Regions from separate parts of the Streptomyces sp. 8N616 genome, predicted to be linked through region 3. Evidence: riboswitches for the same ligand, from Rfam matches in the RefSeq annotation. Region 3 holds a riboswitch; each other region holds the start of a gene.
What was found. Region 3 has a riboswitch for cyclic di-AMP ahead of ACTWQC_RS23730 (M23 family metallopeptidase). Riboswitches for the same ligand answer to the same signal wherever they lie in the genome.
Positions count from the first base shown of each region.

Region 1: linked by a shared signal. The riboswitch ahead of ACTWQC_RS11445 (M23 family metallopeptidase) and the one ahead of ACTWQC_RS23730 (M23 family metallopeptidase) in region 3 are both predicted to bind cyclic di-AMP.
Region 2: linked by a shared signal. The riboswitch ahead of ACTWQC_RS29040 (NlpC/P60 family protein) and the one ahead of ACTWQC_RS23730 (M23 family metallopeptidase) in region 3 are both predicted to bind cyclic di-AMP.
Region 4: linked by a shared signal. The riboswitch ahead of ACTWQC_RS22620 (transglycosylase family protein) and the one ahead of ACTWQC_RS23730 (M23 family metallopeptidase) in region 3 are both predicted to bind cyclic di-AMP.

Region 1 covers NZ_JBQQBY010000010.1:70,188-77,633, forward strand. Annotated here, with positions in the region: gene ACTWQC_RS11430 (bifunctional acetate--CoA ligase family protein/GNAT family N-acetyltransferase) at 1-1,771, opposite strand, end outside; gene ACTWQC_RS11435 (HPr family phosphocarrier protein) at 1,889-2,170, shown strand; gene ACTWQC_RS11440 (GntR family transcriptional regulator) at 2,304-3,005, opposite strand; gene ACTWQC_RS11445 (M23 family metallopeptidase) at 3,169-3,936, opposite strand; cyclic di-AMP (ydaO/yuaA leader) riboswitch at 3,952-4,113, opposite strand; gene ACTWQC_RS11450 (M16 family metallopeptidase) at 4,322-5,689, opposite strand; gene ACTWQC_RS11455 (M16 family metallopeptidase) at 5,707-7,059, opposite strand; gene ACTWQC_RS11460 (DNA gyrase/topoisomerase IV subunit A) at 7,301-7,446, shown strand, end outside.
Region 2 covers NZ_JBQQBY010000039.1:22,255-29,700, forward strand. Annotated here, with positions in the region: gene ACTWQC_RS29025 (IPT/TIG domain-containing protein) at 1-392, opposite strand, end outside; gene ACTWQC_RS29030 (NlpC/P60 family protein) at 775-1,896, opposite strand; gene ACTWQC_RS29035 (hypothetical protein) at 2,167-2,520, shown strand; gene ACTWQC_RS29040 (NlpC/P60 family protein) at 2,602-3,726, opposite strand; cyclic di-AMP (ydaO/yuaA leader) riboswitch at 3,765-3,934, opposite strand; gene pcrA (DNA helicase PcrA) at 4,186-6,756, shown strand; gene ACTWQC_RS29050 (M23 family metallopeptidase) at 6,844-7,446, opposite strand, start outside.
Region 3 covers NZ_JBQQBY010000027.1:15,964-23,409, forward strand. Annotated here, with positions in the region: gene trmB (tRNA (guanosine(46)-N7)-methyltransferase TrmB) at 494-1,306, shown strand; gene ACTWQC_RS23720 (PrsW family intramembrane metalloprotease) at 1,515-2,966, shown strand; gene ACTWQC_RS23725 (aldo/keto reductase) at 3,018-3,959, opposite strand; gene ACTWQC_RS23730 (M23 family metallopeptidase) at 4,134-5,219, opposite strand; cyclic di-AMP (ydaO/yuaA leader) riboswitch at 5,232-5,401, opposite strand; gene ACTWQC_RS23735 (SpoIIE family protein phosphatase) at 5,616-5,858, opposite strand; gene ACTWQC_RS23740 (hypothetical protein) at 5,966-7,342, shown strand; gene ACTWQC_RS23745 (hypothetical protein) at 7,404-7,446, opposite strand, start outside.
Region 4 covers NZ_JBQQBY010000025.1:17,492-24,937, forward strand. Annotated here, with positions in the region: gene ACTWQC_RS22600 (TetR family transcriptional regulator) at 1-127, opposite strand, end outside; gene ACTWQC_RS22605 (acyl-CoA dehydrogenase family protein) at 277-1,503, shown strand; gene ACTWQC_RS22610 (TIGR03943 family putative permease subunit) at 1,549-2,322, opposite strand; gene ACTWQC_RS22615 (permease) at 2,319-3,410, opposite strand; cyclic di-AMP (ydaO/yuaA leader) riboswitch at 3,907-4,083, shown strand; gene ACTWQC_RS22620 (transglycosylase family protein) at 4,087-5,307, shown strand; gene ACTWQC_RS22625 (cupin domain-containing protein) at 5,456-5,953, opposite strand; gene ACTWQC_RS22630 (M23 family metallopeptidase) at 6,127-7,098, shown strand; gene ACTWQC_RS22635 (beta-ketoacyl-[acyl-carrier-protein] synthase family protein) at 7,201-7,446, opposite strand, start outside.

The DNA of each region.
Region 1 (7,446 bases), on a different contig from region 3:
CGACGACCGCGTCGCAGATGTCGTCGGCCAGGGCGGCGGCCACCGCCGTGCGGTAGTCGTCGGGGGTGGCGGCGGTCGTGAGGTCGCGCGGCCGGAGCGGGCGGAGGCGCTCGGTCAGGCACGCGTCGTACGTCAGCAGCCCGAGGGACTCGGAGTTGCCGAGGATCGCGACGCGCGGCCCCGCGGGCAGCGGCTGCCCGGCGAGCAGCAGCCCGGCGTCGGCGAGCTCGGTGACGGTGCCGACGCGGATGACGCCGGCCTGCCGGAGCAGGGCGGAGACGGTGGCGTCGGGGATACGGGTGGTGGGCACGGTGTGGCCGGTCGGCGCGCTGCCCGTGTGCCGGGCGCCCTTGACGACCACGACGGGCTTGACAGCGGCGGTGCGCCGGGCGAGCCGGGTGAACTTCCGCGGGTTGCCGATGGATTCGAGGTACATCAGGACGACGTCGGTGTCCGGGTCGTCGTGCCAGTACTGCAGGAAGTCGTTGCCGGACACGTCCGCCCGGTTGCCCGCGGAGACGAACGTGGAGAGACCGATCTGCCCGGCGCCGCGCCGGTACAGCCCGGAGAGCAGCGCGATGCCGATGGCGCCGGACTGCGTGAACAGGCCGAGCCGGCCGGCCCGGGGCAGCTCGGGCGAGAGGGAGGCGTTCAGCCGTACGGCCTCGGCCGTGTTGAGGAGACCGAAGGCGTTGGGCCCGATGATCCGCATGCCGTACGAGCGGGCCTGCCGGACGAGTTCGCGCTGCCGCTCGCGCCCCGCGGGCCCGCTCTCCGCGTAGCCGGAGGAGACCACGACCAGGCCTTGCACGCCGTGCTCTCCGCAGTCGGCGACGACCGCGGGCACATGCTCGGCCGGTACGGCCACGACGGCCAGATCCACCTGCTCGCCGATGTCGTGGACGAAGCGGTGGGCCTGGACGCCCGGGCCCGGGAGGTCGGGTGCGCCGAGCACCGCCCCGCCTTCGGGGAAGGCGTGGTTGACGGCGTGCACCCGCCCGGTGAAGCCACCGGCGAGCAGGTTGCGCAGCACGGTGCGGCCGACGCCGCCGGGCCTGCGGCTGGTGCCGATGACGGCGACGGAGCGCGGGGCGAGGAGCCGCTGCACGGAGCGGGCCTCGGCGCGCTGCTCCCGGCCCCGCTGGACGGCGAGGGACCGGTCGGTCGGCTCGAGGTCGAACTCCAGGCGCACCACGCCGTCCTCGAAGCTGCGCTGCTGGGTGTACCCGGCGTCCGTGAACACCTTGATCATCTTGTTGTTGGCGGGCAGCACCTCGGCGGCGAAGCGGCGGATGCCGCGCTCGCGGGCGACGGCTGCGATGTGCTCGAGGAGGGCGGAGGCCACGCCGCGGCCCTGGTGGGCGTCTTGGACCAGGAAGGCGACCTCGGCCTCGTCGGCGATATCGGGAGAGGTCGCGAAGCGTCCGTTGAGGGTGGCGGTGGGCGACGGGCCGGAGGTGGCGGGCCGTCCGTCGGCGTCGATCCGGTCGTAGCGCACGGTCGCGATGAAGTCCCCGCCGACGGTGGCCGCGAGGCCGACCCGGTCGACGTAGTCGTGGTGGGTGAACCGGTGCACATCGCGGTCGGAGAGCCGAGGGTACGGTGCGAAGAAGCGGTAATACTTCGACTCGTCCGAGACCTGCTCGTAGAAGCGCACCAGGCGCTGCGCATCGTCCGGAGTGATCGGCCGGATCTGCGCCGTGCCGCCGTCACGCAGCACGACGTCGGCCTCCCAGTGGGCCGGGTAGGCGTGTTCCGGCGTCGTCTGCATGGGGACAAGCGTACGGGCGCAGGGCGGAGCGGAGCACTCCGTGAGCCGTGAGAGACTGGACGGAACTACTGGTCTAGACAACGTCGGGAAACCTGACACGACCCGAAGGGCAGCACCATGGTTGAGCGCCGCGTCACCGTCGGCTGGAACGAGGGCCTGCACGCCCGGCCTGCTTCGATCTTCGTCCGCGCGGCGACCGCCGCAGGCGTCCCCGTGACGATCGCCAAGCCCGACGGCAACCCGGTCAACGCCGCCTCCATGCTCGCCGTGCTCGGCCTGGGCGCCCAGGGTGGCGAGGAGATCGTTCTCGCGTCGGACGCCGATGGCGCCGACATCGCTCTGGACCGTCTGGCCAAGCTGGTCGCCGAGGGTCTCGAAGAGCTTCCGGAGACTGTCTGAACCGTCCGGACCCGACTCGGCGGAATACGCAAACGAGCCGCGGTGGACCTTTATGGCCACCGCGGCTCCGTCGTTCGGAAGTCGCTTTTCTTTTCCGCGCGGAATTCGCCCCTCGTTGTATACGGCAGCTCTGTTAATTCTGCGCGCTCAATCTGTTTACGGAGTGTTTCGAAGTTCTCACATGGCCCGGGCGGCGCAGCCGGTAGCCCGCGAGGGAGCGCTCGGTGTGCACGGTCATCAGGGCACGCGCGCGGTCGGCGTCGCCCCGGGCCACCGCGTCGGCTATGGCCGCGTGTTCCTCCCAGGAGTCGGCGGCCCTGACCGGCGCGTCCGACGCGTACACCCAGGTGATCTTGCGGCGGACCTGGGTGAGCAGGGCGGCGAGGCTGGGGCTGCCCGAGGCCTGGGCAAGGGTCTCGTGGAACCAGCCGCCCAGCGACCGCAGATCCGCCAAGTGCCCGCGGCGGGCGCGCTCCTGACCCAGCCGCACGAGCCCGCGCAACACCTTGAGGTGCGCTTCGGTACGGCGCTGTGCGGCGCGCGCGGCGCCCAGCGGCTCCAGCAGGGCACGGATGTCGAGGAGGTCGGCCGCCTCCTGCTCCGACGGCTCGGCGACGCAGGCTCCGGCATGCCTGCGGGTGGTCACGAAGCCCTCGGACTCCAGGGTGCGCAGGGCCTCGCGGACCGGGACGCGGGAGACGCCGTACCGGCGGGCCAGGACCTCCTCGGTCAGTCTGCTGCCGGGGGGATGCACGCCGGAGACGATGTCGTCCCGGATCGCCTGGCACACCGCGTGCGCGGGAATGCGGCCCGTGGCCACCGCATCGCCGTTCACATCCGACCCCGCATAGCCGGTCCTCCGCTTTAATCCCCGTGAAACATGCTCGATCACTGCTTGTTCAGGGACTCTATTGCAATGCGGTGGAATTTCCGACGGGCGGGGCCGGAACATGGATATCTTTTGGCCAGAGCGGCTGTGAAACAGGCCACGAAACGGGTCAGATACGCACTCCGTGCGAGCGGAGATAGGCCGCGGGGTCCATGTCGGAGCCGTAGTCGGCGGACGTACGGGCCTCGAAGTGCAGGTGCGGACCCGAGGTGTTGCCCGTGCTGCCCGACAGGGCGATCCGCTGCCCCGGGGTGACGCTCTGGCCGACGGAGACGCGGATCGCCGACAGGTGGCCGTACTGCGTGTACGTGCCGTCCTTCATCCTGATCACGACGTTGTAGCCGTACGCGCCGGCCCAGCCCGCCTCGACGACGGTGCCCGCGCCCACCGCGCGTACCGAGGTTCCGGCCGCGGCGTGGAAGTCCACGCCGGTGTGGGCCCCGGAGGACCAGGCGCCGCCCGCCGCCCCGTACGCGGTGGAGATGTAGCTGCCCTCGACCGGCAGCACGAAGGCGTTCAGCCGCTTGCGCTCGGCCTCGCGCGCCGCGCGCTCCTTTCTGGCCTTGGCCTCCGCCGCCCGCTTCTTGGCCTCGGCCTCGGCCCTGGCCCGCGCGGCGGCCTCGTCGGCCGCGGTCCGCTGGGCCTGCGCCTGGGCGCTGATCGTCTCGGCGAGCGAGTCGCCCATGACGATCGCCTGGCGCAGCCCGGTCTGTTCGGCCTCGGGCGGCTGAGCGGGCGCGGCGAGCGCGGAGCCCGAGGCGAGGGAGGCCACGACGCCAGTGGTGGCGAGGGTGGCTATGCCTGCGATGTTCGCGCCCGAGCGGACGAGACGGCTCGGACGGCGGTGCTTCCCGGTGGCACGGGTGAACGACGCCATGCGGCGGCGGTGCTCCTTTCCTTCCTTCTCGCCTACCGGGTTAGCTGACGGGTTCGGAGCAGGAAGGTCTCCTACGGGCCCCTCCGCCAGGAGGCGCCCGATTCACCCCAGGGACTCACAGTTTGGGTCCCCGGCTCCCCTGGCTCGCGCCGTACGGGGACTCGGCGATGACTGCCCGGAGCCGCGGGTGCGGCGCGTGGTCGGCCGGACAGCCGGACCGACGCTAAACGGGACATCTTTCAATCGCCAAAGAAATCAGGGCGTTTGTAGCCGACACCACACAACAAACGGCCGACTCATCAACAAACCGGGCATACGGAAGTACCCCGGAGCAACGGACGCTCCGGGGTACTTCGTCACTCCCGCGAGAGGGCCTGACGCACCGTCAGCCAGTGACGACCTTCACCTCGCCGATGCCCAGGGCCCGTACGGGCTCCTCGATGGCGGACGCGTCGCCGACGAGGATGGTGACCAGGCGGTCGGACGGGAAGGCGCTGACGACCGCCGCGGTCGCCTCCACGGTGCCGGTGTCGGCGAGCCGCGCGTACAACTGCCCCTGGTAGTCGTCCGGAAGATGCTGCTCCACCTGGTCGGCGAGGGTGCCCGCGACCGCCGCCGACGTCTCGTACTTGAGCGGGGCGACGCCGACGAGGTTCTGCACGGCGGTGTCCCGCTCCGCGTCCGTCAGGCCCTCGGCCGCCAGCGTGCGGAGGACCTTCCAGGCGTCCTCGAGCGCCGGGCCCGTGGAGGCGGTGTCCACCGAGCCGCTGATGGCGAGCAGGGACGCGCCCGTGCCGTCCGGGGCCGAGCGCAGCACCTGGCCGAAGGCCCGCACGCCGTAGGTGTAGCCCTTCTCCTCCCGCAGCACCCGGTCGAGCCGGGAGGTGAGGGTGCCGCCGAGGCAGTAGATGCCGAGCACCTGGGCGGGCCAGACCCTGTCGTGGCGGTCCGAGCCGATACGGCCGATCAGCAGCTGGGTCTGGACGGCTCCGGGACGGTCGACGATCACCACGCGGCCGGTGTCTTCCGCGGTCACCGGCGGTACGGGCCGGGGCGCGGCCGTGGTGCCGGTCCAGGCGCCCAGGGTGTCGCCGAGGACCGCGGCGAGGTCGATGCCCGTCAGGTCGCCGACGACCACCGCGGTGGCGGTGGCGGGCCGGACGTGCGCCTCGTAGAAGGCCCGTACGGCGGCGGCGTCGATGCGCTCGACGGTCTCCTCGGTGCCCTGCCGGGGCCGGGACATCCGGGAGGTGGCCGGGAACAGCTCCTTGGAAAGCTCCTTGGCGGCGCGGCGGGCCGGGTTGGCCTGCTCGTGCGGGATCTCGTCGAGGCGGTTGCGGACCAGCCGCTCGACCTCGCTGTCCGGGAACGCGGGGGCGCGCAGGGCGTCGGCGAGCAGGCCGAGCGCCTTGGACAGCCGGGAGGCCGGGACCTCCAGGGAGACGCGGACGCCGGGGTGGTCGGCGTGCGCGTCGAGGGTGGCGCCGCAGCGCTCCAGCTCCGCTGCGAAGTCCTCCGCGGTGTGCTTGTCGGTGCCCTCCGACAGCGCCCGCGCCATGATCGTGGCCACGCCGTCCAGGCCCGCGGGCTCGGCGTCGAGCGGCGCGGCCAGGTTCACTTCGACGGCGACGACCTGCTGGCCGGGGCGGTGGCAGTGCAGCACGGTCAGGCCGTTGGCGAGAGTGCCGCGCTCGGGGGCCGGGAAGGCCCAGGGCTTGGCGATCCCGCCCTGCGGCTGCGGGTGGAAGGTCATGGTGGGGCCGGCGTCGCTCACTGGGCCGCCTCCTGTCCTGCGTTGTCGTCGGCCTGGCTGTCTGCGGGTGCTGTCGGCTCGTAGACGAGGACCGCGCGGTTGTCGGGGCGCAGCCGGGCGGCGGCCACGGCCTTGACCTCGTCTGCGGTGATGGCCAGGAGCCGGTCGACGGCGGTCAGCGCCAGCTGGGGGTCGCCGAACAGCACCGCGTAACGGCAGAGCTGGTCGGCGCGGCCGCCGACGGTGGCGAGCTGGTCCAGCCACTCCCGCTCCAGCTGCGCCTGGGCGCGCTCCATCTCCTCCGGCGTCGGGCCCTTCTCCGCGAACCGGGCCAGCTCCTCGTCGACGGCGGCCTCGATGTCCGGGACCTCGACGCCGCCGGAGGTCTTCACGTCCAGCCAGCCGAGCGAGGGGGCGCCGGCCAGCCGCAGCAGGCCGAAGCCGGCGGCCACGGCCGTACGGTCGCGGCGCACCAGGCGGTTGTGGAGCCGGGAGGACTCGCCGCCGCCGAGGACGGTGAGCGCCAGGTCGGCGGCGTCGGCCTCACGGGTGCCGTCGTGCGGGAGGCGGTAGGCGGCCATCAGGGCGCGGGCCGGGACCTCCTCCTCGACGACCTCGCGCAGCTGCCGGCCGATGACGTCCGGGAGCGAGCCGTCGCGCGGCGCCGGCTTGCCGTCGTGGGCCGGGATGGTGCCGAAGTACTTCTCGATCCAGGCGAGCGTCTGCTCCGGGTCGATGTCGCCGACCACCGACAGCACGGCGTTGTTCGGCGCGTAGTAGGTGCGGAAGAAGTTCCGCGCGTCCTCAAGGGAGGCGGCGTCCAGGTCGGCCATGGAGCCGATCGGGGTGTGGTGGTACGGGTGGCCCTCGGGGTAGGCCATGGCCACCAGCTTCTCGAACGCGGTGCCATAGGGCACGTTGTCGTAGCGCTGGCGGCGCTCGTTCTTCACGACGTCCCGCTGGTTCTCCAGGCCGTCCTCGTCGAGCGAGGCCAGCAGGCTGCCCATGCGGTCGGCCTCCAGCCAGAGTGCGAGCTCGAGCTGGTGGGCGGGCATGGTCTCGAAGTAGTTGGTGCGCTCGAAGCTGGTGGTGCCGTTCAGGGAGCCGCCTGCGCCCTGGACCAGCTCGAAGTGGCCGTTGCCCTTCACCTGGGCGGAGCCCTGGAACATCAGGTGCTCGAAGAGGTGGGCCAGGCCGGTGCGGCCCTTGACCTCGTGGCGGGAGCCGACGTCGTACCAGAGGCAGACCGCGGCGACCGGGGTCAGGTGGTCCTCGGAGAGCACCACGCGCAGACCGTTGTCCAGGCGGTGCTCGGTCGCTTTCAGGCCGCCGGAACCGGCCTGTTGCGTGGCCGTGTGACCCATGGGCATGTACGTCCCTTCGATCGCGGGATGGCAGAGGTCGTAAAGAGTCCTGCCACTGTATGCAAGCGTGCTGCCACCTGGCGAAGTTCCCGTACCGTACGGGGGTCATACGGGTAGGTGGAACGCGCTGTCGGTGGGTGGGTCCACAATGGTCGGCGTCAGAACCTCCCTCCTGCTGCCGCCTCCGGCGCGCGGGAGGGGCCCGGAACACACCGCTGAAGGCAGTTTCTAAGGAGCAGCAGCCGCGATGGCCCGCCGCAGTACGAAGACCCCGCCGCCGGACGAGTTCGAGGAGCGCATCCTCGACATCGACGTCGTCGACGAGATGCAGGGTTCCTTCCTCGAGTACGCCTACTCGGTCATCTACTCGCGCGCCCTCCCCGACGCCCGCGA
Region 2 (7,446 bases), on a different contig from region 3:
GTGACGGTCGCGTTGGCGAGGTTGGATCCGGTGATGATGAACGCGGTCCCGCCCACGACTGGACCGATGGCCGGGTTGATGGAGAAGGTGACCGGTGGGAGCTGTGGCGTGGTGTAGGTGAAGCCGCCGTTGACGGTGGTGGTGCCGGCGGGGGTGGTGACGATGACGGCTGCGTTGCCGGACACACCGGCGGGCGTGATGCCGGTGAGCACGGTGCCTGCGGCGTTGACGTTGATGCCGGTGGCCACCGCGCCGCCGACGGTGACGGTCGCGTTGGTGAGGTTGGATCCGGTGATGGTGAATGCGGTCCCGCCCGCGACGGACCCGGTCGCCGGGATGATGGCATCGGCAACCGGCGGCAGCGGAGATTCGCTTTCCTGCATGGCGGACATGAATGACCTCCAACCTGCGGAGTTCGCCCAGCAATTGGGCTGCCCCGCCCTTCGAGATGTGTCGTCCTTTCAGGTTAGGCATGTCCGTCAGGTCAACGGGAGGCGCACATTCACCCTGGTGAGGCATTCGGTGAATGATTCGACAATATGAATAAGAGCCGTTAAGTAAAATGCTTTACCGGCGTGCGCCGCTCCGTTCCCGGGGGGTCAATCGTAAATTCTAGCGGCAACTCTGCGAATTTTGCGGGAAGTTGACGTTTTTCCGGTCCGCGATAAAGTCAATTCAGGGCAACAATTTCCATTGCCCTGCAACTGGGTCGCTTGTCGTGCGGACCGTGGGCAGAGCCAGGCTGGTCCTCCGCCAGTGGCCTGGGGCAGGTCGCTAGGCCGGTCGGGTCGCGCCTGCGAAGGGCATTTCGTCGATGGGGGCGACGCGGACCGGCGCGCCTGGCCGCGGGGCGTGGATCATCTGGCCGTCCCCGATGTACAGCCCGACATGGCTGACGCCGGAGTAGAAGAACACCAGGTCACCGGGGGCGAGTTGGGACCGTGAGATGCGCTGCCCGGCGTTGATCTGGGTGAAGGTCGTCCGGGGGAGCGAGACCCCGGCGGCCTTCCAGGCGGCCTGGGTGAGGCCCGAGCAGTCGTAGCCGTTCGGGCCGGTCGCGCCCCAGACGTACGGCTTGCCGAGTGCACCGAACGCGTACGAGACGGCGGTGGCGGCGCGGACGTTCGGCGCCCGGACCGGGCCGCGTGAGGCGCTGCGGCCCGCGCGCGCGGACGCTGCGGCGTCCGGGCCGTGACCGTCCCCGCCGAGGAGCTGCGCGCGCTGCTCGGCCGTCAGGCGGTCGAGCAGCTCCTCGGCCTCACGGAGCTTCTCCTGCACCGTGCGCTTGTGCTTCTCCAACGCGGCCTGGCTGCACCGCAGTTCCGCGACCTTCTCGCCCGCCTCGGAACGTACCTGCTCGATGTCGCGCAGCTGCCGCTGGATGCCGCTGACCGCGGCGGCCTGGCGGCTGCCCGCCCGCTCTACGGCGGCGGCGCGCTCGAGGTAGTCGTCGGGGGATGAGGAGAGCGCGAGCTGTACGGCGGGGTCGATGCCGCCCGAGCGGTACTGGGCGGTGGCGATCGAACCGAGCGCGTTCCGGGAGGCGTTCAGCCGCCCGGACCTGTGCGCGGCCTCGTCGCGCAGCCGGTCCAGCTCCTTCTGCGCCCTGCTGGTCTTCTCCTTCGCGCCGTTGTACTTCTCCGTCGCGGCTTCGGCTTCGTGGTGGAGCCGGTCGACCTCGGCCTTGACCTGGGCGGGCGTGAGGCTGGGCTCGGCCTGCGCAGCGCCGACGACGCCGGTTGCGCCTGCCGCGCTCGCGAGGGCGAGCGTCGCGGCCGTACGGGCTGCGGTACCACCTCTCATGCCCGTGAGGCCCGTGATGCCCGTGATGCCGGTGAACGTGCCGGTGAGCGTGCCAGTGAGCGATCGCTGCCTGGGCTTCCTGTGCGAGGCCACGGCGGCCGTCACTTCCTTCCTGCCTTTCCGGTGGCCGTGCGGGGGTCGCCACCGGGGCGCGTGGGGGCGCCTCGGTGGAGGACGCTAGACCTCCGTGTTACGGGCAGGTGTCGTGATGACCGGGATTGGAACGTTTAAGAGCGGCACTGAACAGAAGCGGCGGGTGAACTCCCGGGTGCTGCCGCCTTCTTGGTGCGGCCGTGACCGAAGCGGCGATTGAGGCGCACCTCGGTGGAGAGCGGTGCTACGGGCCCGGCTACGCTCCGCCGCATGGACGTACTTATCAGTGTCTTCGTCGGCCTGCACATCATCGGCATCGCGGCCCTGCTCGGCGGCTTCCTCACGCAGATGAAGGCAATGAGCGCCGGAACGGCCCGCTTCAACCCGGCCATGCTGCACGGCGCGCTGACCATGCTGATCACGGGCGTCGCGCTGGTCGGCCTCAACCAGGCCGACGACCAGGCCGTCAACAACGTCAAGATAGGCGTGAAGCTCGCGCTTCTGGTCGTCATCCTCGGCCTGGTCTACGTGAAGCGGGACGAGGAGAAGGTCGACAAGGCGGCATTCGGCACGGTCGGCCTCCTCACCATCGCCAACATCTTCATCGCCGTCCTCTGGACCTGACCTGCCGATCCGGCGGGGCGGGCCCCCGGGGCGCACGAACGCTCCCGGGGCCCCTCCCGCGCGGCTGTGCAGGCACGTGGGCTATGCGGGGCGGACGCTGCCGTAGATCGGCATGTACGTGATCGCCTCGGTGCGGACGTTCGCGCCCGGCTTCGGTGCATGGATCATCTGGCCGTCGCCTATGTAGAGCCCGACGTGGCTGATGTCGTCGTAGAAGAAGACGAGATCGCCCGGCTTCAGGTCCTCCGTGGCGACCCGCGTGCCGACCTTCACCTGGTCCCAGGTCGTGCGCGGCAGCGAGACCCCGGCGTACTTCCAGGCGGCCTGCGTGAGCCCCGAGCAGTCGTACGAGTTCGGGCCTGTCGCGCCCCACACGTACGGCTTGCCTATCTGGGCCCGCGCGAAGTCGATGGCCTTGGCGGCCTTGGTGGCGTACGAGTCGGCGCCCGAGTCCGTACCCGAGTCCGAGCCTCCGTCGGTCGAGCCGGAGCCGTCGTTCTGCTCCTGCTCTTGTTCCTGGCGCGCCTTCTCCGCCTGCTGCCGCGCCAGTTCCTCCGCCTTGCGCCGGGCCTCGGCCTCCCGCTTGCGCTCGAGCTCCGCCAGCCGCGCCTTCTCCTCGGCCGTCAGCTTCGACAGCAGCTCGCGCGCCTCCGAGAGCTTGCCCTGCACGGACTCCTTGGTGGTGCGGAGCTCCTTCTGCGACTCGGTCAGCGACGCGAGGCTCTCGGTGGCCTCGGCGCGCTTCTTCGACGCGGCCTCCTGCTCCGTCTGGAAGTCCTCGACGGCCTGCCGCTGCCGGCCGGTCATCCGGGACATCAGATGGTCCTGGTCGAAGTAGCCCTGCGGGTCGTCGGCGAGCATCATCGTCGCCGTCGAGGCCATGCCCCCGTTGCGGTACTGCGCGGCCGCGTAGCTGCCCAGCATGCGCCGAGCCTCGTTGAGTTTGTCCGTCCGCTTCGCGACGTCGTCGAGCAGCCGGTCGACCTTGGTGCGCTGCTTCTCGCTGCGCTCCTTGGCCTGGTTGTACTGCTGCGTTGCGGTGCCGGCCTGCCGATAGAGCTCGTCGACCTTCTTCTGGACTTCCTCGATGCTCTGCTTCGGCTCGTCCGGCGCGGCCTGCGCGCTCTGCGAGAGCAGGCTGACCGAGGCGAGGGCCGCGGTCGTCAGTCCGACGGCCGCGCGGCCGGAACCGGGGGACGTGAACATTCGAGTCCGCCGTTTGCGGTGCGACGCCAAGGCGCGCGACTCCTTCCGTGGACCGCCTACCGGGTTAGCTGTCGGGTTCGGGCGATCGGAAGGCTGCCCTACGGCCACCGCGCGCCGCCACGCTCTGACACGCGGGCGTGCGGGGGCCGATTCACCCCGGTCGTACGTTGGGTCCCCGGCTCCGGATGCCTTCGGGCGTCCTCAGGACGTCCTTCGGGCAGCGCCGGACTCGGCGGAGGCTGCCCGTGCCGACGCGGTCGCCGGCAGGGGGATCGGGCCGCCTGAGCGAGCACGGTAGCCAACGTGTGGGGCGGTTGTGAAGGCTGATGTTCGATATGCCCGAAACCTTTTCGTGACCTTTCTGCGGCGCGATCGTTTAGGGCGAAATGCGACCCTCCCACAGCGGAGGGGCGGGAACCGGCGTGGGCTGTCAGCCCCGCGGCCTAGACTCGGTGAACGATGAGCAGCCTCTTTGACGACAGCTTCCTGGCGGACCTCGAGCACCCGGCAGAGCCCCCGGCCGGACTCCCGGGGCCGGGTCACCCTGGCCACACGGGTCCCTCCGGCCACGCTGGCCACTCGAGCCACCCCGGCGAGGAACACCCGCCCCCGCCGCCCGAGGACAGTGGCCCGGAGGAGATCCCGGCCGGCCTCTTCGCGGGCCGCTTCGACGCTGCCGCCGACGAGGATGCGCGGGAGCGCTACTACCGCAACGGCGCCCCGCGGCCCGCCGTTGACCCCGCCGCGCTGCTCGAGGGGCTGAACGAGCAGCAGCGCGCCGCCGTCGTCCACACCGGCTCTCCGCTGCTCATCGTCGCCGGCGCCGGATCCGGCAAGACCCGCGTGCTGACGCACCGCATCGCGTATCTGCTGGGCGCGCGCCGCGTGCACCCCGGCCAGATCCTCGCGATCACCTTCACCAACAAGGCCGCGGGCGAGATGAAGGAGCGCGTCGAGCAGCTCGTCGGGCCGCGGGCGAACGCGATGTGGGTGTCCACCTTCCACAGCGCCTGCGTCCGCATCCTGCGCCGGGAGAGCAAGAAGCTCGGCTTCACCTCCAGCTTCTCCATCTACGACGCCGCCGACTCCAAGCGCCTGATGTCCCTGGTCTGCCGCGACCTCGACCTCGACCCGAAGCGCTACCCGCCGAAGTCCTTCAGCGCCAAGATCTCCAACCTCAAGAACGAGCTCATCGACGACGAGGACTTCGCGGCGCAGGCGAGCGACGGGTTCGAGAAGACCCTCGCCGAGGCGTACGCGCTGTACCAGTCGCGGTTGCGCGAGGCCAACGCGCTGGACTTCGACGACATCATCATGACCACCGTCCACCTGCTCCAGGCGTTCCCGGACGTTGCGGAGCACTACCGGCGCCGCTTCCGCCACGTGCTGGTGGACGAGTACCAGGACACCAACCACGCGCAGTACACGCTGGTGCGCGAGCTGGTGGGGACCGGGGAGACCGCGCCCGATCTCAACGTGGCCGAGCTGTGCGTCGTCGGCGACGCCGACCAGTCGATCTACGCCTTCCGCGGCGCGACCATCCGCAACATCCTCCAGTTCGAGGAGGACTACCCCGACGCCACCACGATCCTGCTGGAGCAGAACTACCGCTCCACGCAGACGATCCTCAGCGCCGCGAACGCCGTCATCGAGCGGAACGCCAACCGCCGCCCCAAGAACCTGTGGACGGAGGCGGGGGCGGGCTCCGCGATCACCGGCTATGTCGCGGACACCGAGCACGACGAGGCCCAGTTCGTCGCCGACGAGATCGACCGGCTGACGGACGAGGACGAGGCCAGGGCGGGCGACGTCGCCGTCTTCTACCGTACGAACGCCCAGTCCCGTGTCTTCGAGGAGATCTTCATCCGGGTCGGGCTGCCGTACAAGGTCGTCGGCGGCGTGCGCTTCTACGAGCGCAAGGAGGTCCGCGACGTCCTCGCCTACCTGCGGGTGCTCGCCAACCCCGAGGACACCGTGCCGCTGCGCCGGATCCTCAACGTCCCCAAGCGCGGTATCGGCGAGCGCGCCGAAGCCATGATCGAGGCGCTCGCGCTGCGCGAGAAGATCACCTTCGCGGAGGCGCTGCGCCGCGTCGACGAGGCGTACGGCATGGCGGCGCGGTCGGCGAATGCGGTCAAGCGGTTCAACACGCTGCTGGAGGAGCTGCGGACGATCGCCGAATCGGGCGCGGGACCGGCGACCGTGCTGGAGGCGGTGCTGGAGCGCACGGGCTATCTGGCGGAGCTCCAGGCCTCCACCGACCCGCAGGACGAGACGCGGATCGAGAACCTCCAGGAACTCGCCGCCGTGGCGCTGGAGTTCGAGCAGGAGCGCACGGAGGAGAACCCGGGCACGCTCGCCGAATTCCTGGAGCAGGTCGCCCTGGTCGCCGACTCCGACCAGATCCCGGACGAGGACGAGGGCGAGGGAGGCACCGGCGTCATCACGCTGATGACCCTGCACACCGCCAAGGGCCTGGAGTTCCCGGTCGTCTTCCTGACCGGCATGGAGGACGGGGTCTTCCCGCACATGCGCGCGCTCGGCGACACGAAGGAGCTGGAGGAGGAGCGCCGGCTGGCTTATGTCGGGATCACGCGCGCGCGGGAGCGGCTGTATCTGACGCGGTCGACGATGCGCAGCGCATGGGGCCAGCCATCGTTCAACCCGCCGTCCCGGTTCCTGGAGGAGATCCCGGACACGTTCGTGGAGTGGCGGCGTACGGGTGCTTCGACGCCGTCGGCTTCGGCGACGGCCGGGCTGAGTTCCCTGCTGTCGACTTCGCCGTCCGCGTCGTCCTCTGCGTCCTCGCGCTCGAGGGCGGGCGGGCCGAGCGGTTTCGCGACGCGCAGGGCGACGGACCGGCCGGTGATCGCGCTGGCGGTCGGCGACCGCGTGACGCACGACCAGTTCGGACTGGGAACGGTGATGTCGGTGACGGGCAGCGGACACGACGCGAAGGCGACGATCGACTTCGGCGACGAAAAGCCGAAGGTCTTGCTGCTGCGCTACGCGCCCGTAGAGAAGCTATAGAACAACCCGCTTTTGTGGGCATTCGTTCCGCGGGGCGATGGGGGCACCCCCATCGCCCCGCGGAACGAATGCCCACACCCTGGTGTGTCAGGTCGGTTCGATCCCGTGGCTGCGCAGCCACGGAAGCGGGTCGATGGCCGAGCCACCACCCGGCCGCACCTCGAAGTGCAGGTGCGGTCCTGTGGAGTTGCCGGAGTTTCCGGAATACGCGATGACGTCCCCCGCCTTGACCGAGCCGGACCGGATCTTGGTGCTGCTGAGGTGGCAGTACCAGGTCTCGGTGCCATCGGGGGCCGTGACTATGGCCATGTTCCCGTAGGCGAGGTTGTACTGCGTCCGGACGGTGCCGTCCGTGGCGGCCATGACCGGCGTGCCGTAGCTGACCGGGAAGTCGATGCCGGTGTGCACGGACATCCAGTTGATGCCCGCCTGGCCGTAATACGCGCTGAGCCCGTGCTGCTCGACCGGGAGCGCGTACTTCGGCCGGAGCGCCTCCCTGCGGCGCGCCTCCGCCTCCTTGCGCTTCTTCTCCTCCAGCTGGCGCTGCTTGAGGTCGATGCGCTCCTGGGTGCGGCTGGCGCGGTCGGCGAAGTCGTCGGCGTCGGCGGTGAGCGACGCGAGCTGGGTGTCGAGCTTGTTATTGGCCGCCGCGGACTGCTCGGCGGGGGGGCCGTGGGCGGCCTGTGCGCC
Region 3 (7,446 bases):
GTGTGTGGGAAGTCACGATCGCCCTCAAGGGCACGCGGGTTGGAACGGGCGCCCCGCTGACCGAGGCGCGTGGGGTAACGCGACCGGCCTGAGGGCGGGCAGAGCGGGGAAGGCCATGCCCGCCCAGAGCAGACGGGTGGAAAGCGCGCCCTCACAGGGCGGGCGGTGTCAGCACGGCCCCTTGCCGGCCTGGAGCCTGTTGCCGGTCTGGAGCCTGCCGTCGGCCCGCTCGCCGGACGGAGCGTACGGCGGCCCGCGCCAACGCCCCGAAAAGGGACGTGCGGGCGGTGTCAACACGGCCCCTTGCCGACCTGGAGCCTGCCGTCGGCCCGCTCGCCGGACGGAGCGTACAGCGGCCCGCGCCAACGCCCCGAAGAGGGGCACAGCGCCCGGCGACCGGGCGCGGGAGCCGGGCGGAAGGCGTCGGCGGGCGGAGGTGCAGCAGGCCGAACGTAGAATCGGAGGCACTGTGCTTGAGTCCGAGAAGACCCCCATGTCCGCATCCGCCGACGGCGCCCCACAGGACGGCCCCGGCGGCGGGCGGAGTACGCCTGGGCCCGGAGACGGGGCGCCGCGCGAGGTTCGCGCCGTGCTCTTCCCCGAGGGGCCGGCCGCCGACCCCGCGGGCTCGCACCACGAGCGCCGGATCCGCAGCTTCCGCCCGCGCCGTGGCCGGGTCACCGCCGGCCAGGGCGAGGCGCTGCGCAGGTTGTGGCCGAAGTGGGGGCTGGACATCGACGGCCTGTCCCGGCTCGACCTGGACGCACTCTTCGGCGGGCTCCCCGTCGTCCTGGAGATCGGCTTCGGCATGGGCGAGGCCACGGCCCGGATGGCCGCCGCGGACCCCGGCACCGGCATCCTCGCCGCGGATGTGCACACCCCTGGCCAGGGCAACCTGCTCAGTCTCGCGGAGCGGAACGGCCTGTCCAACATCCGGGTCGCGAACGGTGACGCGATCATCCTCCTCCGCGAGATGATCGAGCCCGCCGCGCTCTCCGGGCTGCGCATCTACTTCCCCGATCCCTGGCCGAAGAAGCGCCACCACAAACGCCGCCTGATCCAGCCCGAGTTCGTCGAGCTGGCCGCCTCCCGGCTGCGGTCCGGCGCGCTGGTGCACTGCGCGACCGACTGGGAGCCGTACGCCGAGCAGATGCTCGAAGTGCTGTCCGCGAGCCCCGAGCTGGAGAACACACGGCCCGACGGCGGTTTCGCGCCGCGCCCCGCCTTCCGGCCGCTGACCAAGTTCGAGAGCGCGGGCCTCGACAAGGGGCACGTGGTGCGCGACCTCCTGTTCGTACGCCGCTGAGCCCGGAGGCGCACAAGCCTGTGCCGCGGCCCCCGGCCCCGCCGCCCTCTGCCCGGCGCGGCCCGGCGCGTATGAGGCTGCGCACGAAAGGCGATACGCCGCCGCACGGGGCTCCGGCCCTCGTTAGGGTCGACAGGTGCACCAGTCCCCGTTCCCGCAGCAGCCCCGGCAACCGCCCGGGCAGCCGCCTGCGCAACCATCCGGGCAGATGCCTGGGCAGCCGTCAGGGCAAGCGCCCGGACAATCGCCTGGTCAACCTCCCGGGCAACCGCCCGTCCCGGCCTACGAACCGCAGCCGCAGTTCGACGCCGTGCCGGAGCGGGCGCACTGGCGCTACCGCCCGCGCCGTGCACTCCGGCACAGCAAGGCACTGCGCTTCGGCACGCTGATCACCCTGCTCGCGCTCTGCGGCCTGGTCATCCTCGCCCTCGTGCGCGAACAGACCGGCACCGAGGGCTTCCTGGTCGGCCTCGGGCTCGCCGTGCTGCCCGTCCCCCTGATGATCGCCGCGTTCCGCTGGCTCGGCCGCGTCGAGCCGGAGCCCTGGCGGAACCTGGCCTTCGCCTTCGCCTGGGGCGCGTGCGCCGCGACGCTCGTGGCGATCATCGCCAACGGCTTCGCCACGGAGTGGATAGCCACCCGCGTCGAGACCGACTCCGCGACGGAGGCCGAGACCTGGGGGGCCACGGTCATCGCCCCGGTCGTCGAGGAGAGCGCCAAGGGCGCGGCGCTGCTCCTGCTCTTCGTCTTCCGCCGCCGCGACTTCGACGGCATCGTCGACGGCGTCGTCATAGCCGGGATCACGGCGACCGGCTTCGCCTTCACCGAGAACATCCTCTACCTCGGCAACGCCTTCGGCGAGGACCAGGCCCTCGGCTCGTCCGGCATTCAGTCCGTCACGGCGGCGACGTTCTTCATCCGCATCGTGATGTCGCCGTTCGCGCACCCGCTCTTCACCGCGCTGACGGGCATCGGCTTCGGTGTCGCCGCGCTCGCCGCGCCGCGCCAGCGCGCCCGCCGGGTCCTGGTGCCGCTCGCCGGCCTGCTCACGGCGATCGTGCTGCACGCCGTCTGGAACGGCTCGACCAGCCTCGGCGGGTACGGCTTCATCGCCGTCTACGGCATGTTCATGGTCCCGGTCTTCGGGCTGCTGACGTGGCTGGTGATCTGGTCCCGCGGCAGCGAGCTGAGGACCGTACGGAGCCACCTGCCCGCATACGTGGCGGCCGGCTGGCTGGTGCCGCAGGAGCCGCAGGCGCTGTCGTCCATGCGGGCGCGGGCGATCGCGCGGGACGTGGCGCGGCGCCACCACGGGAAGGCGGCGGCGCGGGCGGTCGCGGAGTACCAGGCGTTCGCCACGGCGCTGGCGTTCCTGCGGCAGCGGGCGCACCGGGGTGCGGCGGGGGCGGACTTCGTGGCGCGTGAGCAGGAGTTGCTGCACCACCTGTGGCAGCGCAAGGACCTGGCGCAGCCTGCGCTTGCGCATGCGGCGCTGCTGACGGCCCGCCCGTGGGTCCCGCCCCAGTGGGCGCCGCCCCACGGCTACGGTGGCCCGCCGCCGTACGGCTACGCGCCGCCGCCGTACTACGGCCCCGGCCCGGGCCCGCACCACCACCCACCCGCACCCACGGCCCGCCCATACCCACCCACCCGCCCTTAGGGCAGTTCCGGCGCATCACTGCGCCCTGGGGAAGGGCGGGGTGGGGAACGGTCAGGCCGATGCCGCCGTCAGCACGGCCACCTCCGCGTCCGTCAGCTCGAGGTCGGCGAGCGCCAGGAGGGCGGGGAGTTGGGCAGGGGTGCGGGCGCTGGCGATAGGGGTAGCCACCGTTCGCTGGGCGGCCAGCCACGCCAGGGCGACCGTGGCGATCTCCGCGCCCCGCGCCGAGGCGACCTCGTCGAGCGCGGCCAGCACGCGCCGCCCGCGCTCCGTCTCCAAGTGCTGGGCCGCCCGCCCGGCCCGCGCGCTGTCCACCGCCGCGCCCGCCCGGTACTTGCCGGTGAGGAAGCCGGAGGCGAGCGCGGAGTACGGGACGGCCGCCAGTCCGTGGCGGGCCGCGACGTCCGCGAGCGGCCCCTCGTACGTATCGCGCGAGACGAGGTTGTAGTGCGGCTGGAGGGCAGCGTACTTCGCCAGGCCCTCGCGGTCGGAGAAGGCGAGCGACGCCTCGAGCCGCTCGGGCGAGATGTTGGAGGCGCCGATCTGCCGGACCTTGCCCTCCCGCACCAGCTGGTCGAGGGCGGTGATGATCTCCTCGACCGGGACGCCGGGGTCGTCGAAGTGGGTGTAGTAGAGGTCGATGGAGTCGGTCCGCAGGCGGCGGAGGGATTCCTCCGCGGCCGCCTTGATGGTGCCGGCGGCCAGGCCCTTGAAGTCCGGGTGTCCGCCGGCCTTGGTGGCGACGACGATCTCGGAGCGGTTGCCGCGCGCCGCCAGCCAGTTGCCGATGACGGTCTCGGACTCGCCGCCGGAATTGCCCTGGATCCAGGCCGAGTAGACGTCGGCGGTGTCGAGGAAGTTGCCGCCCGCCTCCGCATACGCGTCGAGTACGGCGAAGGACTGCGCCTCGTCCGCGGTCCAGCCGAAGACGTTGCCGCCGAGGGAGAGGGGGTGGACGGTCAGATCACCGATGATCTTGTTCCTGTCAGCCATACGGCTGATCAACGCCGCCCGGCGCCGGGCTATTCCGGGCCGTGCCCGCACAGCGACGCGGACTGAGAAGCGGGGACGCGGACACGCAGGCAAGCCGACAGCCCTGGTGTCGGGGGGTTTGCACCAGGGCTGCCGACGAACAGGGTGCGATAAGTCAGAGCAACCGTACGGACGTCAGAGCGAGAGGCCCTTGCCGCGCAGCCAGGCCGCCGGGTCGATCGGGTCGCCGCCGCCCGGCCGTACCTCCAGGTGGAGGTGGGGGCCGGTGACATTGCCCGTGGCGCCGACGCGGCCGATCGTCTCGCCCGTCGTCACCTCGCCCGACGTCTGGGTCATCGAGGAGAGGTGGCAGTACCAGATCTCGGTGCCGTCCTCGAGGGTGAGGACGATCCGGTAGCCGTAGGAGCCCGCCCAGCCGGCCTCCGTGATCGTGCCGCCGTGCACCGCCTTGACGGGGGTCCCGGTCGGGGCGGCGAAGTCCTGGCCCGTGTGCGTGCTGGACCACATGGAGCCGGACTCGCCGAAGCTCGAAGTCAGCGTGTACGAGGAGGTGGGGAGGCTGTAGCTGCGGGCCAGCTTGGCGAGCCGCTCGGCCTCGGCCTTGCGCGCCGCCTCCTCGGCAGCCTTCCGCTCGGCCTCCTTCTTCGCGGCGGCGGCCTCCGCCTTCGCCTCGGCGGCCTCCTGGGCCGCCTTCTCCGCCGCGGCCTTCTGCGCGGCCTCGCGCTCCGCCGTCTCCGCCGCCGTCTGCTGCTGCTCGGCCTGGCGCATGATGCGGGCGCGCAGCGCCTCGCCCGCGTCGGCGCCCTCGGCCGCCTCCTCGTCGGTGAGACCGGCCTGGGAGAGCGGGGCCGCGGCGGTCACGGTGCCGTCGCCGACGCTGTCCGCGTCGTCGGATATCAGCGAGCCGATGCCGGGGAGCGCCTTGGCGTCGGGGAGCTTGTCCGAGACATACGAGAGGTCCGGCATGGAGATGGAGACCGGCGGCTTGTCCTGCGCACTCGCCATGCCGCCCGCACCGACGGCGGCGAACACGCCGACCCCGAGGACCGCGCCGCTGCGGGCCATGCCACCACCGCGCTGCTTGACGACGCGGTGCCTGCCGCGCACCGGGGCCAGGGAATCCGTGGTCGGGTTCCAGTCGCCGGAACCGGCGGCCGGGTAGTCCTCACCGAACTCACCGAATCCGCCCGGCCCGAAGTCGAAGCTCTGGGTGCCGGAGGGTTCGGGCGAGATCTCGGGGACAGGCCTGTTGGACGCCACTCGGGCGCACTCCTTTCCTTCCTTCTCGCCTACCGGGTTAGCTGACGGGTTCGGAGCAGGAAGGTCTCCTACGGGCCCCTCCGGAGAGGCGCCCGATTCACCCCAAGGTGGTGGTTCCCCGGTTCCCTTGGTGCAGGTCGTGCAGGTGGTGCTGGTGGTGCGGGATTCGGCGTAGGCGCACGGTGCCACCTCTTGTGGCGGCTGGGACGACCGCGCTGCGTTATCGAACGTTAATAGACGGCGGGACGTGATTCCAAGCCGTTCGGTGTGATCGTTAACGAAATCCCGAGGGACCAATCAGGACAGGAAGCCGCCAATTCGGGCGAGTTGCCCCCACGCCTGAAAACACCGCTCCCCTGATCGTGCGTCAGTTGTTATACGCAGGGATGCGCGCGGTTACGGAACGTAGGAGGCGGGGCGGGTGACCGCCGGCATCGCCATGCCGTCCGGCACTCCGCCCGCCGCATGCCGCCGTACGTCCGCCACGAGCGCGTCCGGCAGCGCGTCTGGCCCGGGTAACCGCCGGCCGCGCAGCCGCTCCCCCGGGTCGCAGAAGGCGCCCTCCGCATTCCGCGCCTCGGTCACTCCGTCCGTGAACAGCAGCAGCGCGGCGCCCCCGGGGAAGGCGAACTCGTCCACCCGGTCTCGTACGGGTGCAGGCCCTCGCGCCGCCTGCCCTGGCCCCGGGATGGTTTCCCTGCACACCGAGGAGCCCGAAATTGCGCCTTTGGAGTAGTTTCGTAGATATGAACACCGCAGCGAGGTCCTGGGCGGGCCGCACCCTGCTTCTGCCGGTGCTGGCGGTGCTCGCCGCCGCCCTCGTACTGGTGGCCGTCATGGCTCCCGGGGCGCGGGCCGCGGACGGGCTCGACAGCGCCGCGAACGCCCTGAAGAAGGGCCCTGTCTACGTCGATCCGCGCGCTTCGGGGCAGCTGCCCGCCGCCGATGCGGACGCGCTGGCGGACAAGATCGAGAAGGCGGACAAGCCGGTGTTCGTCGCCGTGCTGCCCAGCGCCTCCGAGTTCCAGCCGTCGACGCTGCTCCAGGACCTGCGGACCAAGGTCGGGATTACCGGCGTGTACGCGGTCGCGCTGGGTGACCGGTTCGACGCGGGCGCCGACTCCTCGGTGATGTCCCGCAACGCGGTCTCCAACCTCTCCGGCGCCGTGGAGCGCTCCGACCCCGGCGACGTGAGCGCCATGGTCAACGGCTTCGTCGATCAGGCCCTGCAGCAGGCCAACGGCCACGCCCCGGCCACCTGGAGCGGCGGCTCGGGCACCAGCACCGGCACCGGGGACGGCACCGGCGTCAGCGCGGCCGGCCTGCTCGTGACGCTCGGCGTGCTGATCACGGCCGTCGGCGGCGGAGCCCTGCTGGTCAGCCGCCGGGGCAAGCAGCGCAGGGCCGAGCGGGACCGTGCGCAGCTGGAGACGCTCCGCCCGGTCGTGGACGAGGACATCACCGCCTTCGGCGAGGAACTGGAGCGGATCGACTTCGACCCCTCGGCACCGAAGACGGACGACGCGATGCGCGAGGACTACGCCCGCGCCCTGGACTCGTACGACAAGGCGAAGGCATCGATGGACCGCGCGCGGCGGCCCAGTGACGTACGGGATGTGACCGAGTCGCTGGAGGACGGCCGGTTCTCGCTGGCCACGCTGGAGGCGCGGCGGGACGGCGAGCCGCTGCCCGAGCGCCGGGTGCCGTGCTTCTTCGACCCGCGGCACGGCCCGTCGGTCCAGGACGTGCAGTGGGCGCCGTCGGGCGGCGAGGAGCGCACCGTGCCGGTGTGCGCGGCGGACGCGGCGCGCCTCGAGGACGGCGAGGAGCCGATGGGGCGCGAGGTGGAGACGGCGTCCGGGCGCAGGCCGTACTGGGAGGCCGGACCGGCGTACGGGCCGTGGGCCTACGGCTATTTCGGCGGCGGCATCCTGCCGGGGCTGCTGGCGGGCACGCTGCTGGGCAGCATGCTGACCGGGCCGTACGCGTACGGGTACGACGGGTACGGCGGGGACTATAGCGGCGGCGACAGTTCCGGTTCCGACTTCAACTCGGGCGACTTCGGGGGCGGCGGCGACTTCGGCGGAGGGTTCGGCGGCGGCGACTTCGGCGGAGGGTTCTGACCCGAGCCGCCCTCGCCCGCCGGTCCCGCCTATCCACTCCCGCCCGTGCCGCCTGTCCCGCCTACAGCGCGTCGACCGCGCTCACCTTCCAGCCGTCGGACGTC
Region 4 (7,446 bases), on a different contig from region 3:
CGGCGGCGATGGCGTTCATGGAAGCGCCGGGCCCGTCGCGCAGCACCACCCGGTCCGCGGCCTCCAGCAGTTCCCTGCGCCGCCGCTCCGTGGCGCGCTGCTGATCATCCCGCTGACTGGTCTCCATGAGGTGTCTCCCCGCCCGTCCGCTTGCTCGTGCACGCGCAACGTAACACCTGGCCACGGGGGGCAACGGGAGGGGAGTGGGGAGTTGACAGGCTCTACTGGCTGGTAACACACTGCGGTTACCGCAAGTAACAAGCAGGTGGAGGGGACATGGCCGAGTTCACGCTCGAACTCAACGACGACCAGAAGGCTGTCCGGGACTGGATCCACGGCTTCGCCGCGGATGTCATGCGGCCGGCCGCCGCCGAGTGGGACGAACGCGAAGAGACGCCGTGGCCCGTCATCCAGGAAGCCGCCAAGATCGGCCTGTACTCCCTCGACTTCTACGCCCAGCAGTTCTTCGACCCGACCGGGCTCGGCATCCCCATGGCCATGGAGGAGCTCTTCTGGGGCGACGCGGGCATCGGCCTGTCCATCGTCGGCACCGGCCTCGCGGCCGTCGGCGTCCTGGCCAACGGCACCGAGGAGCAGGTCGGCACCTGGATCCCCCAGATGTACGGTGACGCGGGCGACGTCAAGGTCGCCGCCTTCTGCTCCTCCGAGCCCGACGCGGGCTCCGACGTCGCCGCCATGCGCACCCGTGCGGTCTACGACGAGGCCAAGGACGAGTGGGTGATCAACGGCACCAAGACCTGGGCGACCAACGGCGGCATCGCGAACGTCCACGTCGTCGTCGCCGTCGTCGACCCCGGGCTCGGCTCCAAGGGCCACGCGTCCTTCATCGTGCCCCCGGGCACTCCCGGCCTCTCCCAGGGCCAGAAGTTCAAGAAGCACGGCATCCGGGCCTCCCACACCGCCGAGGTCGTCCTCGAGGACGTCCGCGTCCCCGGCCATTGCCTGCTCGGCGGCAAGGAGAAGCTCGACGAGCGCCTCGCACGCGCGCGTGAGCGGGCGAAGGCCGGCGGCGAGCGCGTGAAGAATGCCGCCATGGCCACCTTCGAGGCCTCACGTCCCGCCGTCGGCGCCCAGGCCGTCGGCATCGCCCGCGCCGCGTACGAGGTCGCGCTGGACTACGCGAAGACCCGCGTGCAGTTCGGCCGCCCGATCATCGACAACCAGGGCGTCGCCTTCCAACTGGCCGACATGCGCACACAGGTCGACGCGGCCCGCCTGCTGGTGTGGCGCGCCTCCTGGATGGCCGCGGCGGGCAGGCCCTTCACCTCGGCCGAGGGCTCGATGTCCAAGCTGTACGCCGGGGAGGTGGCCAAGTCGGTCACGGCCAAGGCGATGCAGATCCTGGGCGGCAACGGCTTCACACGCGAGTACCCGGTGGAGCGTATGCACCGGGATGCTGCGATATACACCATTTTTGAGGGGACGAGCGAGATCCAGCGTCTGGTCATCGCCCGCACCCTCTCGGGCATGCCCATCCGCTGAGCGTCGCCGTGGGCGCACTGCGACGCCCGTGGACGGATCGCCGGATCAGGCCGCGGGCGGCGCGGCGTCCGCGTACGGGTTCGCGGGCTGGGGGACGCGCCGCACGCCGGCCACGTCGAGCGCCGCCGCGGCCGAGGGCGTGCCCACCGTGCCCACGGGGTGCCAGGTGCCGGTGACGGTGACCCACGCGTCGGCCGGCGGGGGAGCGGTGCCGAGCATCCGGACCTTGACCGACTGCGAGTCGGCTGCGCAGCAGCTCAGCACCAGGCGGGTCAGGTACCAGCCGCCGCTCTTGCCCGGCGTGACGAAGCCGGTCATCGAGACCGTACGGCCCTCCAGGCTCCGGCCGGGGTCCTGCCGCGCCCGCGAGCTGAAGTCCGACAGGGGCATGACGAGCGGGGACCCACCGGGCAGCGGGGAGAACCGCTCCCCGTCCGCGACCGCTGTGTCGCTCTCCCGCGCGGCGGTGTACGAGCCGAGGGCGGGCGGCGTGAAGAACAGCAGGGTGATCGCGGGGAGGAAGAGCAGCCAGGCGATCCGCGGGCCTTTGCCGTGATCGTGCCCGTGCCCGTGATCCGCGCCGGCGTCCCCGTCGGCGTCCGCGTCGTGGGCATCGGACCGGGCAGCGGGCTTGGCGAAGGGGAAGCCGTCCCGAGCCGCGCCCACCGTCCCCAGGGCGACCAGCAGCACGCCCGAGACGATCAGTAGCGGCCGCAGGCCCTCCTTCACGTACCGCAGATACACCTCGCTGAAGAGCGAGATGTGCAGCACTCCGGCGCCCGACAGCAGGAGCAGCAGCACCTGGACGTTCCGCCTCACAGCACCCACCACCCGGTCAGCGCGCTGCAGGCGACGGCCACCACGGCGGTGGCCGCCGAGAACCGTACGGCGAAGGCGCGTCCGAAGGTGCCCGACTGCAGGGCGATCAGCTTCACGTCGACCATCGGCCCGACCACCATGAACGCCAGCCGGGCGGTGGGGGAGAACCCGGTCAGCGACGCCGCGACGAAGGCGTCGGCCTCCGAGCAGACGGCGAGCACGATCGCCAGCGCGGCGAGGAAGATGACGGAGAGCCAGGGCGATCCGGCGAAGGTGTCCAGCACGGAGCGCTCCACGGCGACGTTGAAGGTCGCCGCGGCCATCGCCCCGAGCACCAGGAAGCCGCCGGCGTGCAGGAAGTCGTGCTGGAAGCCGAGCCGGAACTCCTCCCACCTGCTGTGTCCCGGCCGGTGCCCGGTCCGGTGCGCCGGCAGCCGCAGCCACTCCGCGCGGCCGAGGCGGATCCAGAGCCAGCCCATGACCGCCGAGGTCGCGAGCGAGGCGAGCAACCGGGCCGCCACCATCTCGGGGGCGCCCGGGAAGGCGACGGCCGTGGAAGCGAGCACGATCGGATTCACCGCGGGGGCGGACAGGAGGAAGGCCAGCGCGGCCGCGGGCGGCACCCCGCGGCGGATCAGGCTCCCCGCCACCGGCACGGACGCGCATTCGCACCCCGGCAGGACGACGCCCGCGGCGCTGGCGACGGGGACGGCGAGCGCGGGCCGCTTCGGCAGGGCGCGGCTGAAGACGTGCGCGGGGACGAAGGCGTTGATGGCTCCCGAGAGCGCGGTGCCCAGCAGCAGGAACGGCAGGGCCTGCACCGTGATGGCGAGGCAGATCGTCCGCCAGGCCTGCACGGCCCCGGGCTCCGGCCATCCGACCACCCCGGTGGCCGCCGCGGCCGCCACCGCGAGGGCGAGCGCTCCGGCCGCGGCGAGCGGCCACGCCCGGCGGTCGGCGCCCGTACCGCGGTCGGGGCCCGTACGGCGGTCGGGGTGCCCCACGCCGGAGCTCGTACGGGATGGGTTCGCACCGGCTTCCGGCGGCGCCTGTGACCTGGTGTCGATCAGCTCTTCCGCTCTCTGCACTCCGACTCCGCAAGATCCGCGACCGGGGTGTTCACGATAGCCGCGGGAGAGGGCCCGGCTGTGGCGCATCTCCGGAACTTGGTCCGCATTCATCCGTTTCGCCGGATAGATTCTCGGGCGGCAAAGAGGCTTCTAATGCCTGCAATCCACCAAAGCTGAATTCAGATGCCAAATCGGACAATTAGTCGGCCGGTGACCCATCTCACAAAGACCGCCGGTTAAATGTGACTTCGCGCACTCGAATGGCGGCGATTTTCCCAACTTGGTTACGGACTGCCCATTGTGAGAGCCGTTCAGTAGTAATGCCTATTGCTCTGGGACCAAGATCGGCAGCGCAGCGTGACGCATTACCGAGTCGATCTGTTCAATGGCGAATCAGGCGAATGCACGCCACTTGTGGCGAAGAAATGGATGTGTTTACTTTTCCGCTGCCTGCCCATCGAAAGGGGCGGGCGCCCTGTTGCCGGAGCGCCGAGTCCTGCCGCCGGCGGAGGGAGAAACGACAACGCACCACGGCAGGAGCGGGGGAACCAAAGGTAAGTGCCGTACCGCGCTCGGCGTGGTCCGGCTTGGGGTGAAGACGTGCCGCAGCGCTCGCCGCTGCGTAAGTCACGGCCGGGCAACTCCAGCCCGAACCCGACAGCTCACCTCGCAGGCGTAGGAGAGGAAGATCCCTATGTCTGCACGCGGACGTCATCGCCGCTTCAAGCCCGGCCGGATTTCCCGCGCCACTTTCGCCGCCGCCGCAAGCGGCGCCGGTATCGGTCTGTCCTTCATCACCGCCGGCCAGGCGAGCGCCGCCTCCGTCGACACCTGGGACAAGGTCGCGGAGTGCGAGAGCACCAGCAACTGGAGCATCAACAACGGCAACGGCTTCTTCGGAGGCCTGCAGTTCACGCAGAGCACCTGGGAGGCCTTCGGCGGCACCGACTACGCCGAGCGCGCCGACCTGGCCACCAAGGACCAGCAGATCGCCGTCGCCGAGAAGGTGCTCGACACCCAGGGCCCCGGTGCCTGGCCCGCGTGCGGCCCCAAGGCCGGCCTGGCCAAGGGCGGTCCGGCCCCCGCGATCTCCACCGGCGGCGAGCAGGCCCAGGGCAAGCCCGAGACCAAGCCCGAGACCAAGCCCGCCCCGGCCCCCGCCGAGGACAAGGCCGACACGGCGGACAAGGGCGCGGCGAAGCCCGAGTCCTACACCGTCGTCAAGGGCGACTCGCTCTACAAGATCGCCACCGCCAAGCACATCGACGGCGGCTGGCAGCGGGTCTACCAGGACAACCGCCAGGTCGTCGGCGGCGACCCGGACCTGATCCACCCGGGCCAGAAGCTGGCCCTGGGCGGCGGCAAGGCCGAGGCCGCGCCGCAGCAGCAGGCCCCCAAGCAGGAGGCTCCGAAGAAGCAGGCCCCCAAGCCCGCGGCGCCCAAGGCCCAGGCCCCGAAGCAGGAGGCCCCGAAGCAGGAGGCCAAGCCGGCTTCCGAGCAGAGCGCCTCCGGCTTCACCGCCCCGGTCTCCAACCCGGCCCTCGGCACGCCGTACCACCAGGCCGGCTCCATGTGGTCCAGCGGCTACCACACCGGTGCCGACTTCCCCGTGCCCACCGGCACTTCGGTGAAGTCCATCGGCCCGGGTGAGGTCGTCTCGGCGGGCTGGGGCGGCGCGTACGGCAACCAGGTCGTCATCCGCCACGCGGACGGCAAGTACAGCCAGTACGCCCACCTGTCCTCGCTGTCCGTCTCGCCCGGCCAGGCGGTGACCGGCGGCCAGCAGATCGGCCTGTCCGGCTCCACCGGCAACAGCAGTGGCCCGCACCTGCACTTCGAGGTGCGGACCGGCCCGGACTACGGCTCGGACATCGACCCGCTCGCCTACCTGCGTGCGCACGGCGTCAGCATCTGACACGGTTCGACGCGGCCGGAGTCTTCTCTCCTGACTCCATGAGGCGCCCGCTCCCTGCTATGCCGGGGGCGGGCGCCTCGTCGTGCTGTGCCGGTGTGGATACGGGGATGGATACGAGGGTGGATACGAGGTGGATACGGAAGACGGGTCACGAGCTGCGGCACAGGGCCCGGATGAGATCACCGTGCCGCGGGTAGCGCGCGGCCAGCTCGTCCGCCTCGCCGCCCTCGTAGTCCGCGGGGAGGAACCCGGGGGCCAGCGTGCATCCCAGGAGCGCGTGGCTGCCGCCGGGCCGCACCCGCGCGCCCATCCAGGTGCCGCCCGGCACGACGTACTGGATGTGCTGCCCGGCGCGCACGTCCTGGCCGAGCACCTCCACCCGCGATGCGCCGTCCCGCTCCAGGAGCAGCAGTTCCACCGGGTCCCCGAGGTAGAAGTGCCAGACCTCGTCGTGCGGCAGCCGGTGCATCGCGGAGAAGAGGTCGTTCTGCGCCGACAGCAGGAAAAGGATCGCCGTGCCCGCGGGACGGCCCCCGGACTGCGGAGGACCGGCCCACGTTTCGCGGAAGAGACCGCCTTCCAGGGGCAGCGGCTCCAGGCCGTACATCATGGCGAGTTCCTCGGCCGAGGGAATGGGATTCCTCATGTGCTGCCTCCGCATCGTGGTCCGGCGTAACGGAACTGATTATTTACGGGCTTGCGACGTGACAGCGTTTCATGGACCGTACCGGACTTGGATCTTCCGGAAAACGAGGCTCTTGTGGCGGGCGGAATGCCCGCCCTAATCTTGGCGCGGCCGCGCAGGAGAGGAAGCGCTCTATGCCCGCACGTGGACGCCACCGCCGGTACCAGCCGAACCGCATCTCCCAGGCATCCCTCACGGTCACCGCGGGCGGCGCGGGAATGGCTCTGCCGCTGGTCGCCGTATCCGGGGCCGACGCAGCACCCGCCGGCACCGGGGACCATGCGCAGCGCGCCGACCTCGCCGCCAAGGCCCGGCAGTTGGCGACAGCGGCCAACGGGCACCGGGCCAACGGGCACCGGGCCAACGGGCACCGGAAAGAGCTCCCGAACCGTACAAAACCCGAGTCCTATACGGTCGTCAGCGGCGACACGCTCTTCGCCATCGCCCGCGTACGGGACGTCGACGGCGGGTGGGAGCGGCTGTACGAGGACAACCGCGAGGTCATCGGCGGCAACCCGGACCTGATCCACCCCGGCCAGAAGCTCGTCATCGAGGAGAAAGGCGGGCAGGCGCGGAAGCCGGCGAAGACGGAGCGGCCGGAGAAGTCCGGCAAGAAGCCCCGGAAGGCCGGGAGTTCCCCGGGGGATCAGCGTGCCGAGCGGGCGGACAGTCAGCAGGGGTCCGGCTCCTCCGCAGCACTGGACTTCATCGCCCCGGTCGCCGACACCACCATCGGCACGCCGTACCGTGCCTCGGGCTCCGGCTGGTCCAGCGGCTACCACACGGGTGTCGACTTCCCCGTTTCCACCGGCACTTCCGTGCGTGCCGTGGCGAGCGGGCAGGTGGTCTCGGCGGGCTGGGGCGGCGCGTACGGCTACCAGGTCGTCATCCGGCACAACGATGGCAAGTACAGCCAGTACGCGCACCTCTCAGCGCTCGCTGTCCGCGAGGGGCAGCCGGTCAACGGCGGACAGCGCATAGGCAGGTCCGGCTCGACCGGGAACACCACCGGTCCGCACCTGCACTTCGAGGTGCGGACCGGCCCGGACTACGGCTCGGACATCAACCCGCTGGCGTATCTGCGCAGCAAGGGTGTCAGCATCTGACGGTCGGGATGGAAGCGGCGGGGCAGAAGAAGCCCTCCGGAGCCCTCCGGAGCCCTCCGGAGCCCTCCGGCCCCCAGTCCTTGAAGGCCCGTCAGGCGAGTGTCAGGCCGCCCGGACGCGCCTGAGCGCCAGTACGGCGTTGTGCCCGCCGAATCCGAAGGAGTTGCTCAGGGCGAGGTCACCCGACTCCGGCAGCGGGCGCGGAGCCCCGGTGACCACGTCGAGGCCCAGGCCCGCGTCCGGCTCCTCGCACCCCACGGTGGGCGGTACCACCCCGTGATGCAGCGTCAGCACTGCGGCCACGGCCTCCACACCGCCCGCCGCGCCCTGCAGATGCCCCAGCGCGCC